One region of the Streptomyces sp. NPDC000345 genome, then DNA from elsewhere that is predicted to be linked to it. Evidence: riboswitches for the same ligand, from Rfam matches in the RefSeq annotation. Region 1 holds a riboswitch; the other holds the start of a gene.

Region 1 (7,610 bases):
CGACGTCACGGCCGAGTCCTTCCGGGTGTCCGTGCGCGTCTCCGCCCGCTGTCTGATGCGCGGCAGCTACATGGACGCCCGTGCCGAACGCATCACCTCCGCGCTCGCCACCCTGTTCGCCGGTATGTACCAACGTATGGTGGTCCCGCTCGGACCGCTTTATCGGGTACCGGTTCCGGCCAACCGCGAATTCAACCGGGCACTGGCCGATCTGCACCGGCTCGTCGACGAGATCGTGGCCGACCGCCGGGCATCCGGTCAAAAGCCGGACGATTTGCTGACGGCTTTGCTGGAGGCGAAGGACGAGAATGGCGACCCGATCGGGGAACAGGAGATCCACGATCAGGTCATCGCGATACTCACCCCGGGCAGTGAAACCGTCGGCTCGTTGGTCATGTCGCTGCTCCTCGTCCTCACGGAGCACCCGGAGCAGGTGGACAAGATCCGCGAAGAGGTGAAAAACGTTGTCGGTGACCGGCCGGTCGCTTTCGACGACGTCCGAAAGCTGCGGCACACCGCCAATGTCGTCATCGAGACCATGCGGCTGCACCCGGCCGTATGGATATTGACCCGGCGCGCGGTGGCCGAGACCGAGCTCGGCGGATACCGCATTCCCGCCGGAGCGGACATCGTCTACAGCCCGTACGCGGTCCAGCGCGATCCGCGGTCCTACGAGCGGAACGAGGAGTTCGATCCCGACCGCTGGCTGCCCGGCCGTTCCGAGGCGGTGCCCAGGTTCGCGATGGCGCCGTTCGGCGTCGGCAACCGGAAGTGCCCGAGCGACCACTTCTCGATGGCCGAGCTCACCCTGATCGCCGCGGTGGTGGCGAACGCGTTCCGCTTCGAGCAGGTACCCGGCTCCGACGCCCGGACGCGCATCGGCATCACGCTCCGCCCGCGACGGCTGATGCTGCGGGCGCTGCCCGGGTGAGCGGGACCCGGGGCCCGAGGAGGGGCGCCCGCCGTCAGGCGGCCTCCTGCGGGCCCCGGAAGGTCCGCCGGTAGGCGTTCGGAGTGGTCCCCAGGGACCGCACGAACTGGTGGCGCAGGGCGCCGGCCGTGCCGAAGCCGGTGCGCCAGGCGATCGCGTCCATCGTCTCGTCCGTGGCTTCCAGCAGGTGCTGGGCCAGCAGCACCCGCTGGCGCAGCAGCCACCGGTAGGGGGTGGTGCCCGTCTCCTGCTGGAAGCGGCGGGCGAAGGTGCGCGGCGCCATGTGGGCGCGGGCCGCCAGCTGCTCGACCGTGACCTCCTGGTCGAGGTGCCCCTCCATCCAGGCCAGGACCGCACCGACCGTGTCGCACGACGACCGGGGCAGCGGCCGCTCGATGAACTGCGCCTGGCCGCCGTCCCGGTGCGGCGGTACGACCATCCGGCGGGCGATCCGGTTCGCGACCTCGGGCCCCTGTTCCTTGCGGACGAGGTGGAGGCAGGCGTCGATCCCGGCGGCCGTGCCGGCGGAGGTGATCACCGGATCCTCGTCGACGTAGAGGACGTCCGGTTCGACCCGTGTACGGGGGTGGCGGCGGGCCAGTACGTCCGCGTGCCGCCAGTGCGCGGCGCAGCGCCGCCCGTCGAGCAGCCCGGCGGCGCCCAGCACGAAGACGCCCGAGCAGACGCTGAGCACTCGGGCGCCCCGGTCCACGGCCCGGCGCAGCGCGGCGAGCAGCTCGGGCGGGAACGTGCGGTCGATGGTGGAGTCCGAGGCCGGTACGGCGATCAGGTCCGCCTCCTCCAGCCGGTCGAGGCCGTACGGCGTGGAGACGGTGAGCCCGCCGACATGGGTGCCCAGCACCGGACCCTCCGCCGAGACCACGGCGAAGTCGTACACCGGGAGCCCCTCGTCGCTGCGGTCGAGGCCGAACACCTCGCACACGACGCCCAGTTCGAAGGGATGCACGCCGTCCAGCAGGACGACGGCCACGTTCTTCAGCATGCTGCCAGTGTGCACCAGTGGTGGCAGGAATTTGAAGGTGTGCGGCAGTCCTGCCACTCCCGGTAAGGAGTGTCGGGCGGGACAGTGGTGTCCATGAACACGAACCAGATCGAAGGCCTCATCGGAATGCTCATGGTCCTCGGGATCCTCGTCCTCCTGGTCCTCCCGTCCGCGTTCGGCGTCGTGCGCGACCGGCGCGCCGACCGGCGGATCAGGGAGGCCCAGGAGGCCCGGGGAGAGCGGGAGGGTCAGAAGTCCTCGTCGAGGTCGACCGTGCCCTCCACCGCGACCTGGTACGCCGACGGACGCCGCTCGAAGAAGTTGGTCAGCTCCTGAACGCCCTGCAGCTCCATGAAGGAGAAGGGGTTCTCCGAGCCGTACACCGGGGCGAAGCCGAGGCGGGTGAGCCGCTGGTCCGCGACGCACTCCAGGTACTGCCGCATCGACTCGGTGTTCATGCCCGGCAGGCCGTCGCCGCACAGATCGCGCGCGAACTGCAGCTCGGCCTCGACGGCCTCCCGGAGCATGTCCGTGACCTGCTGCCGCAGCTGCTCGTCGAACAGGTCCGGCTCCTCCTTGCGGACGGTGTCGACCACGTCGAACGCGAAGCTCATGTGCATGGTCTCGTCACGGAACACCCAGTTGGTGCCGGTGGCGAGACCGTGCAGCAGGCCCCGGCTGCGGAACCAGTAGACGTACGCGAAGGCGCCGTAGAAGAACAGGCCCTCGATGCACGCGGCGAAGCAGATCAGGTTGAGCAGGAAGCGGCGGCGGTCGGCCTGCGACTCGAGCCGCTCCAGCTTCTCCACCTCGTTGATCCACTTGAAGCAGAACCCGGCCTTCTCGCGGATGGAGGGGATGTTCTCCACCGCGTCGAAGGCGGCCGCGCGGTCGTCCGGGTCGGGCAGGTACGTGTCCAGCAGCGTCAGATAGAACTGGACGTGCACGGCCTCCTCGAACAGCTGGCGCGACAGGTACAGGCGCGCCTCCGGGGAGTTGATGTGCTTGTACAGCGTCAGCACCAGGTTGTTCGCCACGATCGAGTCGCCGGTCGCGAAGAACGCGACGAGCCGGCCGATCAGATGCTGCTCCTCCGGCGTCAGCCTGGCGAGGTCGGCGACGTCCGAGTGGAGGTCGACCTCCTCCACGGTCCAGGTGTTCTTGATGGCGTCCCGGTAGCGCTCGTAGAAGTCCGGGTAGCGCATCGGACGGAGAGTCAGCTCGAAGCCGGGGTCGAGGAGGTTCTGGTTACGGGCGGACATCACTGGCAGGCCTCGCAGGACTCGGGGTTCTCAAGGGAGCAGGCGACGGCGTCTTCGGGGGCCGGCTGCTGCACGGGGACGGCGGCCTGGGCCGCGCGGGCGATACGGGTCGCCGGGCGCGAGCGCAGGTAGTACGTCGTCTTCAGGCCCGACTTCCAGGCGTACGCGTACATCGAGGAGAGCTTGCCGATGGTCGGCGTCTCCAGGAACAGGTTCAGGGACTGCGCCTGGTCCAGGTACGGGGTGCGGGCGGCGGCCATGTCGATCAGGCCGCGCTGCGGGATCTCCCACGCCGTCCGGTACAGGGCCCGTACGTCGGCCGGGATCCACGCGAAGTCCTGCACGGAGCCGCCCGACTCGCGCAGCGCCTCCCGGGTGCGGGCGTCCCAGACGCCGAGCTCCTTGAGGTCCCGCACCAGGTACGAGTTGACCTGGAGGAACTCACCCGACAGCGTCTCGCGCTTGAACAGGTTGGACACCTGCGGCTCGATGCACTCGTACACACCGGCGATCGAGGCGATGGTGGCCGTCGGCGCGATGGCGAGGAGCAGCGAGTTGCGCAGACCGGTCGTCGCGATCCGCTCGCGCAGCGCCGCCCAGCGCTCCGGCCAGGTGAACTCGACGCCGTAGTGGTCCGGGTGCAGCACACCCCGGGCGGTACGGGTCTGCTCCCAGGCCGGCAGCGGGCCGTTGCGCTCGGCCAGGTCGGCGGAGGCCTCGTACGCGGCGAGCATGACGCGCTCGGCGATCCGCGTGGACAGCAGGCGGGCCTCGGGGGAGTCGAAGGGCAGCCGCAGCTTGAAGAAGACGTCCTGCAGACCCATCGCGCCCAGGCCCACCGGACGCCACTTGGCGTTCGACCGGCCCGCCTGCTCGGTCGGGTAGAAGTTGATGTCGACGACCCGGTCGAGGAAGGTGACGGCGGTGCGGACGGTGGCGTCCAGGCGCTCCCAGTCGATGTCCCCGTCGGCCACGAAGGCCCCGAGGTTCACCGAACCCAGGTTGCACACCGCGGTCTCGCCGTCGTTCGTGACCTCCAGGATCTCCGTGCAGAGGTTGGAGGAGTGGATCACCTGGCCCGGCTCGGCCGTCTGGTTGGCGGTGCGGTTGGCCGCGTCCTTGAAGGTCATCCAGCCGTTGCCGGTCTGCGCGAGGGTCCGCATCATCCGGCCGTACAGATCACGGGCCGCGATGGTCCTCTTGGCGAGCCCCGCCGCCTCCGCCCCGCGGTACGCGGCGTCGAACTCCTCGCCCCACAGGTCGACCAGCTCGGGCACGTCGGAGGGGGAGAACAGCGACCACTGCTCGTCGGCGTTGACCCGGCGCATGAACTCGTCCGGGATCCAGTGCGCGAGGTTCAGGTTGTGGGTACGGCGGGCGTCCTCACCGGTGTTGTCGCGCAGCTCCAGGAACTCCTCGATGTCGGAGTGCCAGGTCTCCAGGTAGACCGCGGCCGCGCCCTTGCGCCGGCCGCCCTGGTTCACGGCGGCGACGGAGGCGTCCAGGGTCTTCAGGAACGGGACGATGCCGTTGGAGTGCCCGTTGGTGCCGCGGATCAGCGAACCGCGGCTGCGGATCCGGGAGTACGACAGCCCGATGCCGCCGGCGTGCTTGGAGAGCCGGGCCACCTGGTGGTAGCGGTCGTAGATCGAGTCCAGCTCGTCCAGCGGGGAGTCGAGGAGGTAGCAGGACGACATCTGGGGGTGCCGGGTGCCGGAGTTGAAGAGGGTGGGGGAGGACGGCAGGTAGTCGAGGCGGCTCATGAGCCCGTAGAGCGCCGCGACCTCGTCCAGGGCGCGGGTGGTGTCGTCCTCGGCGAGACCGCAGGCCACCCGCAGCAGGAAGTGCTGGGGCGTCTCGACGACCTTGCGGGTGTGCGGGTGCCGCAGCAGGTAGCGGCTGTGCAGGGTGCGGAGCCCGAAGTAGCCGAAGCGGTCGTCGGCGGCCGGGTCGGTCAGCGCGTCCAGCCGGGCCGCGTGCAGCCGGACGAAGTCGGCGGTGCGGTCGGCGATGAGGCCCTCGCGGTGACCGACGGCGACGGACCCGGTGAACGAGGTGACGCCCTGGGAGGCGGCCTCCGTGGCGATGCTGATCGTCAGCAGCCGGGCGGCCAGCCGGGAGTAGGCGGGGTCCTCGGAGATCAGGCCGGCGGCCGCCTCCGTGGCCAGCTCGCGCAGCTCCGTCTCGTCCGCCCCGGCGGACCGGCCGCGCAGCGCGGCGGCGGCGACCCGGCCGGGGTCGGCGTCGGGGAGGTCGGCGGTCAGCTCGGTCAGGGTCCGCAGCAGCGCGGCACCGGGACCGTCGGTTTCCGGCAGGACGGCTGAGACCGGATCGGCTGGCGCGATGGTCACGTGGGGCTCTCCCTCGCTCGGCAGGGGGCCTGGCGCGGAGCAGGGGGCAGCACACGAGCGCACGCAGCGTCGCGCCCACCGGCCCACTCCACGAGGCCCGGACGTCAAGGCACCCGAGCCGGACGGCCGGGTGCGCTGCCGACAGGTCCTCGGACTGGACAGGCGTGCGGACACGGGTGGGTACACACGCAAGTACACCGTTGCGGGACAGTTCCGGATTCGCACCGGATTCCCCTGCGGCGACAGCGAGCATGAGCATACATCTTGTGCTCACCCGTCACGCCACCCCCAGATGTTGTGTCGGGGTGGTTTCAGAGTGTCAACTTGTAGGTGAGGAGAGTGATGTCGTCCAGGTGCGGCACGGGATTCCAGTCCCGCTCCGGTGTGCGGACGAAGCCGAGGCGCTCGTAGAGGCGGTGGGCGGCGTGCATGGCGCGCTGGGTCGACAGGACGACGGCGGTGCGGCCCTCCATGGCCCGGGCGCGGTCGACACAGCTCCGCACGAGGGCCTCACCGGCGCCCCGGCCCCGTGCCTCGCGCGCGACGGCGAGCGCCCTGATCTCCGTCTCGCCGGGACGGGCGATGTCGGCGACGGGACCGGGGCCGGGGACGAAGGTGACTCCGCCGAGGAGCCGGTCGCCCTCCACGGCCACGAGGACCTCGGCGGCGGCCGCGCGCCCGGCCACGTCCTTCAGCACGGGCAGGTACTCGTCGCCCTCTCCGTAGTCGAGCAGGCCGTCTTCGAGGTAGGCACGGGCCGTCATCTCGCCGAGGGCGGCGTACTCGGCGGGTTCCGCTTGCCTGATCCGGATGTCCATGGCGCGCAGTGTGCCCCATGCACACGACGGCGGGCCGCCGGATTTCCCGGCGGTCCGCCACGGTCCTGCCCAGGCCCTGGTGTGACGACAGGGCCTAGTGGGACGCTCCGGCGGTCGCCGGCGGCAGCTCCACCTGTACCCCCGGGTCCCCGGCGTCCGCCGTGTAGTCCTGCGGCCTGGTCTCGTCGATGCCCTCGGGAGCCTTCACGGCCTTGAGGGCGAAGGTCAGGACCACGGTCACGACGACATTGAGGACGAACGCGGTGAGACCGATGTAGCCGATCTCGCCGATGCCCGGGATCTCCTTCGCCGAGCCGCCGAAGTGCTTCTGGGTGGGGGAGGCGACGCCGTACGCGGCGACCGTGCCGTAGACCATGCCGACCGCCCAGCCCGCGAGCAGCGCCCAGCGGTGGAACCAGCGGGTGAACAGGCCACCGACCAGGGCCGGGAAGGTCTGCAGGATCCAGATGCCGCCCAGCAGTTGGAAGTTGATGGCGACCGTCTTGTCCATGGTCAGGACGAAGACCAGGGCACCCACCTTCACCAGCAGGGACACCAGCTTGGAGACCCTGGTCTCCTGCGCGGGCGTGGCGTCCGGCTTGATGAAGTCCTTGTAGATGTTGCGGGTGAACAGGTTCGCGGCCGCGATCGACATGATGGCCGCCGGCACGAGGGCGCCGATGCCGATCGCCGCGAACGCCACACCCGCGAACCACGCCGGGAACATGTTCTCGAACAGCTGGGGGATGGCCAGCTGTCCGTTGGTGACCTTGACCCCGGCGGCGATCGCCATGAAGCCCAGCAGTGCCAGCAGGCCCAGCATCAGCGAGTACAGCGGCAGGATCGTGGTGTTGCGGCGGATCACCTCACGGCTCTTGGAGGAGAGGGTCGCGGTGATGGAGTGCGGGTACATGAACAGCGCGAGCGCGGAGCCGAGGGCCAGGGTGGCGTAGGTCCACTGGCCGGGTTCGGCCGGGGCCAGCGCGCCGCGCGGCTTGCCCGTGGCCGGGTTGGTCTGGCCGAACGCCTCGCCCGCCTTGGCGAAGATGTCGTCGAAGCCGCCCAGCTTGATCGGGATGTAGATGATCGCCACCGCGATGACGATGTAGATCAGCGTGTCCTTCACGAACGCGATCAGCGCGGGGGCCCGCAGACCGGACGAGTAGGTGTACGCGGCCAGCACGCCGAACGCGATCAGCAGCGGCAGGTCCTTGACGAACCAGTTCGTGTTCTCGCCGCCGCCGA
Region 2 (7,610 bases), on a different contig from region 1:
GGCGACCTGGTCGGCGTACTGCAGCACGCGTTCCAGACGGTGCTCCGCGAGCAGCACGGTCGTACCGAGGTCGTGGACGAGCCGGAGCAGCACCGCGAGGACCTCCTCGGCGGCGGCCGGGTCGAGGGCGGAGGTCGGTTCGTCGAGGACGAGGACGCGGGGGTGCGGGGTGAGCACCGAGCCGATCGCCACGCGCTGCTGCTGCCCGCCGGAGAGGGAGGCGAGGGGACGGTCGCGCAGGGCGGCGAGGCCGAGGAGGTCGAGGGTCTCCTCGACGCGGCGGCGCATGACCTCCGGGGACAGGCCCAGCGACTCCATGCCGTAGGCCAGTTCCTCCTCCACCGTGTCCGTCACGAAGTGGGAGAGCGGATCCTGGCCCACCGTCCCCACCACGTCGGCGAGTTCACGGGGCTTGTGGGTCCGGGTGTCACGGCCGGCGACCGTGACCCGGCCGTGCAGGGTGCCCCCGGTGAAGTGCGGGACGAGGCCGCAGACCGTGCCGAGCAGCGTCGACTTGCCGACCCCGGACGGGCCAGCGAGCAGGACGAGTTCGCCCTCGGGGATCGTGAAGTCGACCTGGTGGAGGGTCGGCCGGGACATGCCGTCGTAGGTCACGGAGACGTTCTCGAAGCGGATCACGACGGCTGCTCCTTGTGCAGGAAGGCGGGCAGGAGGCCCAGGAGGACGGCCGCCGCGGGCCAGAGCGGGAGGGTGGGCGCGCTCAGCGGGACCACCCCGGGGTGCAGGGCCGCCGGGTCCGTGGTGGCGGCGAGGGTGAGCAGCGCGGCGGTCGCGATGCCGGAGACGGCCGTCAGACAGGCGCGCGGGGTCCAGCGGTCCGGACGGTAGCGGGTGCGGGGGGAACGGCGGCCGCCCAGGCGCAGTCCGGCGAGGGCGGCGGTGAGGCCGGCGAGGAGGAGGGGGAGGCCGTAGCCGGCTCCGGCGGCGGCCAGGAGCCCGTACGTTCCCGCGCAGACGCCGAGCAGGCCGCCGAGGGTGAGGGCCGTCGTCGTACGGCGGACGGGGGCGGGGACGTCGGCGGTACGGCCGTAGCCCCGGGCGTCCATCGCGGCGGCGAGGGCGACGGAGCGTTCGAGGGCGCCCTCGAGGACCGGGAGGCCCACCTGGAGCAGGCCCCGCACGCCTCGGTCCGGGCGGCCGCGCAGACGGCGGGCGGCGCGCAGGCGGTGGACGTCGGCGATGAGGTTCGGGGCGAAGGTGAGGGCCACGACGACGGCCACGCCCGTCTCGTACAGCGCGCCGGGGAGGGACTTGAGGAGGCGGGAGGGACTCGCCAGCGCGTTCGCGGCGCCGACGCAGACCAGCAGGGTGGCGAGGCGGAGGGCGTCGTAGAGGGAGAACAGAAGGGCTTCGGCGGTCACCCGTCCGCCGAGACGGATGCCCTGGGCCCAGGCCGGGAGGGGGACTTCGGGGAGGGTGAGCAGGGTGTGGGTGCCGGGGACGGCGGAGCCGAGGGTGAGGGTGAACAGGAGGCGGATGGCTATGACGGCGAGGGCGAGTTTGAGGAAGGCGGGGTAGGAGCGGGCCCAGGGGGCGGGGGTTCGGGGGCGGCAGGTGACCACGACGTAGGCGGAGGTGGTGAGGAGGAGCGCGAGGAGGAGGGGGTTGGTGGTGCGGGTCGCGGCGGTGCCGAGGGAGAGGGACCAGAGCCACCAGGCGGCGGGGTGGAACCGGGCGGGGGCGAAAGCGGCGGCCGGAGCCGGCGGGGCGGAGCGGGGCTGCCGCGAGACGGCGCCGGCCGGAGCCGACTGGGTGGAGCGGGGGTGCCGTGAGACGGCGCCGGCCCGCGCTTGCGGGGTGCCGCCTCCGCTCCCGGCTCCGTCCGGGCGGAGGGACCCGCGCCGCCCACCCGTGCCGCCCCGGCGGTACGCCTGCCCGCGGCCGCGCTCGTCACGCATTCCCGCGCCGCCGGGCCTGCCGGACCGCTGCCGCTGCCAGGACCGCCACCACCGCCGCGCCCGCGTACACGCCCACCGACGGCCCGCCGTCGGGGTCGGGCTCCGCCTCGGGCCGCGCCGACACCTGCTCCCCGCACCCCGTCCTCGGGTACCCCGCGATCGCGCACAGCAGGGCGTTCGTGTCGTAGCGGAGGGGCTTGGCGACGGAGGCCAGGGCCTCTGCCGTCGTGGCCTCGGGGGAGACCCGGGCGCAGGCCCGGCGCGGGGCGGGCGGGGTCGCGCCGGACGGGGCGTCCCGCCGGGTGCCGAAGTCGATGACCAGGGCCACCCGCTTCGTGCCGGACTTCGCGGGCGTCCGCGCGCAGATCGCGCCGAAGGAGGCCGCGCCCCGGGGCCGGGACGCGTCCTCGGAGTCCGCGCTGACCGCGAAGCGGAAGCCCTGGACGTCGCCGTCGGAGGGGCGGGCGGTGCCCGGCCCCTGGGTGGCGTACGACCAGTGGCCGCCGGCGCGTTCCCAGAAGGACCAGTAGCGGTAGCCGGTGGCGTGGGCCGGGCCGGTGCCCGCCAGGGTCAGGAACAGCGCGGCGAGGAGCAGGACGCAGCGGCGGCGCCTCACGGCTGCTGCTTCCTGCGGCCGCTGATCAGGAAGCCGATGCCGACACCGGCGACGAGGAAGACACCGATGGTCCACCACGTGCCGTACCCGTCGTCGCCCTCGTCCTTCCGGTCCGGCTTCTCCGCCGCGTTCTCCGTGGCCTGCGGCGCGGGACCCGTCGCGTTGAGCTTCGCGACCAGGTCGGTGCCGCCGAAGTCGCGGGGGTCGGTGCCCGTGGCGTGTGCCGCGAAGATGAGCTGGGCGTACGCGGCGGGGCCGCTCTGCCGCGCCCAGGCCGCGGAGTTCCGCTCCAGCCACCGCAGGGGCTTCGTGGCCTGGGCGGCCCCGCCCTGCGCGGCGAGCGCGACCACCGCGTCGGCGGTGTTGCCGTAGTCGGGCTGGTCCTGCGCGCCGGGGAGGACGGAGGTGAGGTACCCGTTCCCGGCGAGCGCCCGCGCGAGGTAGGAGGCGCCGTTGGCCGCCACCTGCCCCGGCGTCGGCCGGTCGGCGTCGGCGCAGGCCGCGGCCGCCTCCTTGCCCGAGGTCACCACCAGGCCCCTGCCGAGCGCGCCCACCACGCCCGCGGCCGTCGCGTCCGCGTTGGCGGCCAGCCCGCCCTTCTTGTCCGGCTGGTAGGCGAAGGCGCCCGCGCCCTCGCCCTCGCACGGCAGGGCGAGCTTCATCAGGGCGTCGTACGGGGACCGGCCGCCCTTGCGGACATCCGCCGGCTTCTCTCCCACGGCGGTCAGCGCGCCGATGACGACGGACGTCGAGTTGGCGTCGCTGGCCCCGCCGGGGGAGTAGCCCCAGCCGCCGTCGGTGTTCTGCGCGGACTTCAGCCAGGTGACGGCCTTGCCGGTCACGCCGTCGTGCCCGCCGACGGCGGCCAGCGCCTGGACGGCGGCGGCGGTGCTGTTGGTGTCGACCTGGAGTCCGGCGGCGCAGGCCTTGGTGGTGTCGGCGCGGAACGGCGCGAACGCCCCGTTGGCGCACTGCTGCCCCGCCAGCCACGCGACGGCCCGGTCGGCGGGGACCACGCCCACGGTGTCCTGCGCGAGCAGCGCCAGCGACTGGCGCCACACGCCGTCGTACGTCGGGTCGGCGGTGCCGTACAGGCCGTCGGGTATCGCGGCCGACGGCGTGGGGGTGGCGGCGACGGACGGGACGGCGGCACCCAGGACTGCGGCGGTGGTGGCGGCCAGGGCCGCGGCGCTGTGGCGGAACTTCATGATCGGCGGGTGCCTCTCCCGGTCGGGAGGTCCGGGAGCCGGGCAGCACGGGACATCCCGGCGGCTCGGCTCCGTAGACCTCGACGGTGCCGTGCGACGGCGGGCTGCCGCGCACGTGAGCCGGTCAACGTCCGCACGGGGCAGTCCGGCTCACCACCGGCGCGGTGGTTCACGGTTGCGGGTCAGCGCCGGAATTGCACCGGCTTCCCCCCGTACGGGTGTGATGACGACGCGGTCACTCTACCCGCAGGTAGCCGACCGCCTGAGGGGAGCCTGTGAGGGCACCCCGGGGCCCCGCGCCCCGGCCGGTCAGAGTCGGGGGGTCGGGCCGTCGAAGGGCAGGCGCAGCGTGCGGGCCGCCAGGAGCCAGGAGCCGTCGGGCGTGCGGTGGAGGGTGTCCTCGTAGTGGCCTATGCGGACCGGCGGCGCGGTCTCCCGGATGCCGGGGCCGTCGTCCACGCGGTACGTGGTGAAGTACGAGGTCGCCCTCGCCGTGTCCGGGGACGTCACCTGGACGCGGACGTCGGCCATCAGCCGGCGGGCGTCGCGGTCGGCGGGGGAGCCGAAGTGGGCGCGCAGGGCGGCGCGGCCCTGGACCAGCCGGTCGCCCTCGGGCCATGTCCACGTGCCGTCCTCGGTGAACAGCTCGGCCACGGAGCCGGGTTCGCCGAGGTCGAGACGGCGGACGAGGTCGAGGAGCAGGCGCTGGCAGGCTCGTTCGGCGAGAAGCTGCTCGATCGGGTCCATGGGTGTCGCCACCTGAGGGTCCGGGAGGGGTGTGGGAGCACCGTAGGGCCGTGTCGTGAACGGCATGGTTCGCCTCCGTGAACGGCGCCGCTCACAGCGGACCTTCACGCGGCCCGTCACCGGGCTCCACGCACCGGACCGTCACCGTCACCCGGCCTCCGGCCCGGGCGGCCTCCGCCCCGGCCTCCGCCCCGGTTCCAGGTTCACACCGCCACGTACGTCACCGGATCGCTCCCCGCCACCGCCTCCGCGTGCCCCAGCTTCACCAGCCGCCGCAGATGCGCCTCCGCCTCCGAGACCGCGATGTTCCTCGACCCGTAGGGGATCTGCTCCCAGGGGCGGTTCCACTCCATGCGTTCGGCGAGCTGCCAGGGGGTGAGGGGAGCGGCGAGGAGGGCGCGGAGGCCGGTCAGGCGGGCCTCGTGGTGGGTGAGCAGCTCCCGCACCCGGGCCGGGGCGTCGGTGAAGGCGTGCTGATGGGCCGGGAGGATCTCGGCGGGGGCGAGGCGGCCGACGCGTTCGAGGGAGTCGAGGTAGTCGCCGAGGGGGTCGGTGACGGTGGTGTCGTCGGGGTCCTCGTACAGGCCGATGTGGGGGCTGATCTCGGGAAGGAGATGATCGCCGGAGAACAGACGGCCGTGGCCCGCCAGTTCGGCCGGGTGCTCCTCCTCCAGGTGGAGGCAGACATGGCCGGGAGTGTGGCCGGGGGTCCAGATCGCGCGCAGCCGGCGGCCGGGCAGGTCGAGCAGTTCGCCGGGGACGATCTCGCGGTCGGGGAGGGCGGGGGAGAGCCCGGGAAGCGTACGGCGCCGGGCCGTGCGCAGAGGGGCGATGTGCTCGTCGGGTGCTCCCGCGGCGGTCAGCTTCTCCGCCATGTACGTGTACCAGCGCTCGGCGCGCGTCTCACGGGTCCGCCGCACGATCGACGCGTCCGCCGCGTGCATCGCCACCCACGCCCCGGACGCCTCCCGCACCTTGCCGGAGAGGCCGTGGTGGTCGGGGTGGTGGTGGGTGATGACGACACCGTGGAGTTCGGTGACCGGCGTGCCGCAGGCGGACAGTCCGGCGGTCAGCGTGTCCCAGGAGGCGGGATCGTCCCAGCCGGTGTCGACCAGGACCGGACCGCGGTCGGTGTCGACGACGTACACGAGGGTGTGGCCGAGCGGGTTGTCCGGGATGGGCACCCGCAGCGAGCGGACTCCGCCGCCGTGGTCGTACACCTGGGGATCGCCGCTGCTGCTCGTCATCTGCCCTCCGTCCCAAGGCCATGGCCCACTATAACCAGAACTGATGGTGTGTCAGATCGGCCGGGGGGAAGCTTTGTGAGGTTCGTTCCGATCAGCTGTGGAGCGGTCGTCTGTCGTCGCGTCAGCCCGACGGCGGGGGGCGGGCGGCGGACTTCACTGTGTCCGCCATGAGCGGCTTGGCGTCTGTCTTCTGGCTGATAACCAGCAGGTGCGTGGCGGTGCGGGAGCGGCCCCGCTAGCGTCCCGGTCATGACGACTCGCCGCCACGACTGCTTCGATCTGGACCGACTGCTTCGTCTCATCGGCATGCTCGGCTCCCCGACCGAGCGAGACTTCTGGGCCAGTTGGCGTACCGATATGGACGGCTACGGCTACAAGAAGATCAAGGGCGGCATCGAAGCCCTCGCCAGGTCTGCCGATGCGCCCGACGAACACGATCACTGGGCGCACGACTTCGCCGACTACGTCCTCATGCTCTTCGCCGCCGACTCCCCGGAGAAGGAGGCCGAGCTGGCGGACACGATCGGCCGGACCATCACGTCCGGCGACTCGCAGACCGTCGGGGCACTGTTCCTCGCCGATCTCCGCAGCACCGCGTGGCGTGTGTGGCGGGACCATCACAGCTCTGACGCGGCCACCACGATCCAGCAGTGGAAGGATGCCCCGTACGCGCACGAGAGGTAGAAGGGGCCGAGAGCACTGCTCGGGTGAGGCCGCGTGTCCGTGCCTGTGCGTATTGCTTGGGGGGTCTCGTGAGTCCGAGTCCGCGCGAGGTGTTTCTCCGGCTCGTCCATGGGGTCGCCGACGGGAACTCGAGCGAGTTGCCTGACCTGTATGGCGAGGTCACCGATGTCCGGCACCCGATGGCGACGCCGGAGTCCGAGCCGTTGACGAGTCGGCGTGCGCTCCGGGAGCACTTCACGGTGCCGCCGGAAGCCCGGGAGTCCTTGCCGAAGCGGAGTGTCGTCGATGTCGTCGTGCACGAGACCGCCGACCCTGAAGTGATCGTCGCCGAGTTCGCCTACGAGTTCACGTTGCCGGACGACTCCACAGCCAAGGTGCCCTGCGTCTTCGTCATGCGTGTGCGGGACGGTCGGATCGTCGAGTCACGCGACTACATCGACCCGATCCGTACGTACACGGCACGCGGGGATCTTGACCGCCTGATCGCGTCGTTGCACAAGGGCGTTTCCTGACCCCGCGCTTTCCGAGGTGGAAAACCGCTGGTGGGAGCCTGCTTGGTCCCGACCCTGGCTTAGTTCCACCGGAACTGGTATCAGTTCCTGAAACACCGTCAGAAACGATGCAGACGAAGGCAGTGGCCATGGCCGAGCTCGTGGAACACGGAAAGCTGTTCATCGGCGGAGAGTTGACGGACCCGCTGGGCGACGACGTCATCGAGGTGATCTCGCCGCACACCGAGGAGGTCGTCGGGCGGGTGCCGCACGCCTCGGCGGCCGATGTGGACCGGGCCGTCGCCGTCGCCCGGCGGGCGTTCGACGAGGGGCCCTGGCCCCGGCTCCCGCTCGACGAGCGGATCGAGGTCGTCACCCGCATCAAGGACGGGATCGCCCTGCGCCACGAGGAGATCGCCCGTGTGATCTCCTCAGAGAACGGCTCCCCGTACTCCTGGAGCGTCCTCGCACAGGCCCTCGGCGCGATGATGGTGTGGGACGCGGCGATCACCGTCGCCCGGAACTTCACCTACGAGGAGCGGCGCGACGGCGTGCTCGGGAAGATCCTCGTACGGCGCGAGCCGGTCGGCGTGGTCGCGGCCGTCGTCCCCTGGAACGTCCCCCAGTTCGTCGCCGCGGCCAAGCTGGCGCCCGCGTTGCTCACGGGCTGCTCGGTGATCCTCAAGCCGTCGCCGGAG

What was found. A riboswitch is a leader RNA that binds a small molecule or an ion and turns the genes downstream of it on or off. The one in region 1 is predicted to bind cobalamin.
Region 2: another riboswitch for cobalamin. It lies ahead of ACFY30_RS13730 (prenyltransferase/squalene oxidase repeat-containing protein); the one in region 1 lies ahead of ACFY30_RS00955 (ribonucleoside-diphosphate reductase subunit alpha).

The regions. Positions count from the first base shown of each region.
Region 1 covers NZ_JBIAZE010000001.1:200,060-207,669, reverse strand. Annotated here, with positions in the region: gene ACFY30_RS00975 (cytochrome P450) at 1-931, shown strand, start outside; gene ACFY30_RS00970 (helix-turn-helix domain-containing protein) at 966-1,934, opposite strand; gene ACFY30_RS00965 (hypothetical protein) at 2,028-2,270, shown strand; gene ACFY30_RS00960 (ribonucleotide-diphosphate reductase subunit beta) at 2,183-3,196, opposite strand; gene ACFY30_RS00955 (ribonucleoside-diphosphate reductase subunit alpha) at 3,196-5,547, opposite strand; cobalamin riboswitch at 5,670-5,819, opposite strand; gene ACFY30_RS00950 (GNAT family N-acetyltransferase) at 5,859-6,365, opposite strand; gene mctP (monocarboxylate uptake permease MctP) at 6,460-7,610, opposite strand, start outside.
Region 2 covers NZ_JBIAZE010000005.1:133,174-140,783, reverse strand. Annotated here, with positions in the region: gene ACFY30_RS13745 (ABC transporter ATP-binding protein) at 1-639, opposite strand, end outside; gene ACFY30_RS13740 (energy-coupling factor transporter transmembrane protein EcfT) at 636-1,919, opposite strand; gene ACFY30_RS13735 (SCO2322 family protein) at 1,912-2,535, opposite strand; gene ACFY30_RS13730 (prenyltransferase/squalene oxidase repeat-containing protein) at 2,532-3,743, opposite strand; cobalamin riboswitch at 3,860-3,993, opposite strand; gene ACFY30_RS13725 (nuclear transport factor 2 family protein) at 4,053-4,490, opposite strand; gene ACFY30_RS13720 (MBL fold metallo-hydrolase) at 4,694-5,737, opposite strand; gene ACFY30_RS13715 (hypothetical protein) at 5,987-6,421, shown strand; gene ACFY30_RS13710 (nuclear transport factor 2 family protein) at 6,511-6,933, shown strand; gene ACFY30_RS13705 (aldehyde dehydrogenase) at 7,062-7,610, shown strand, end outside.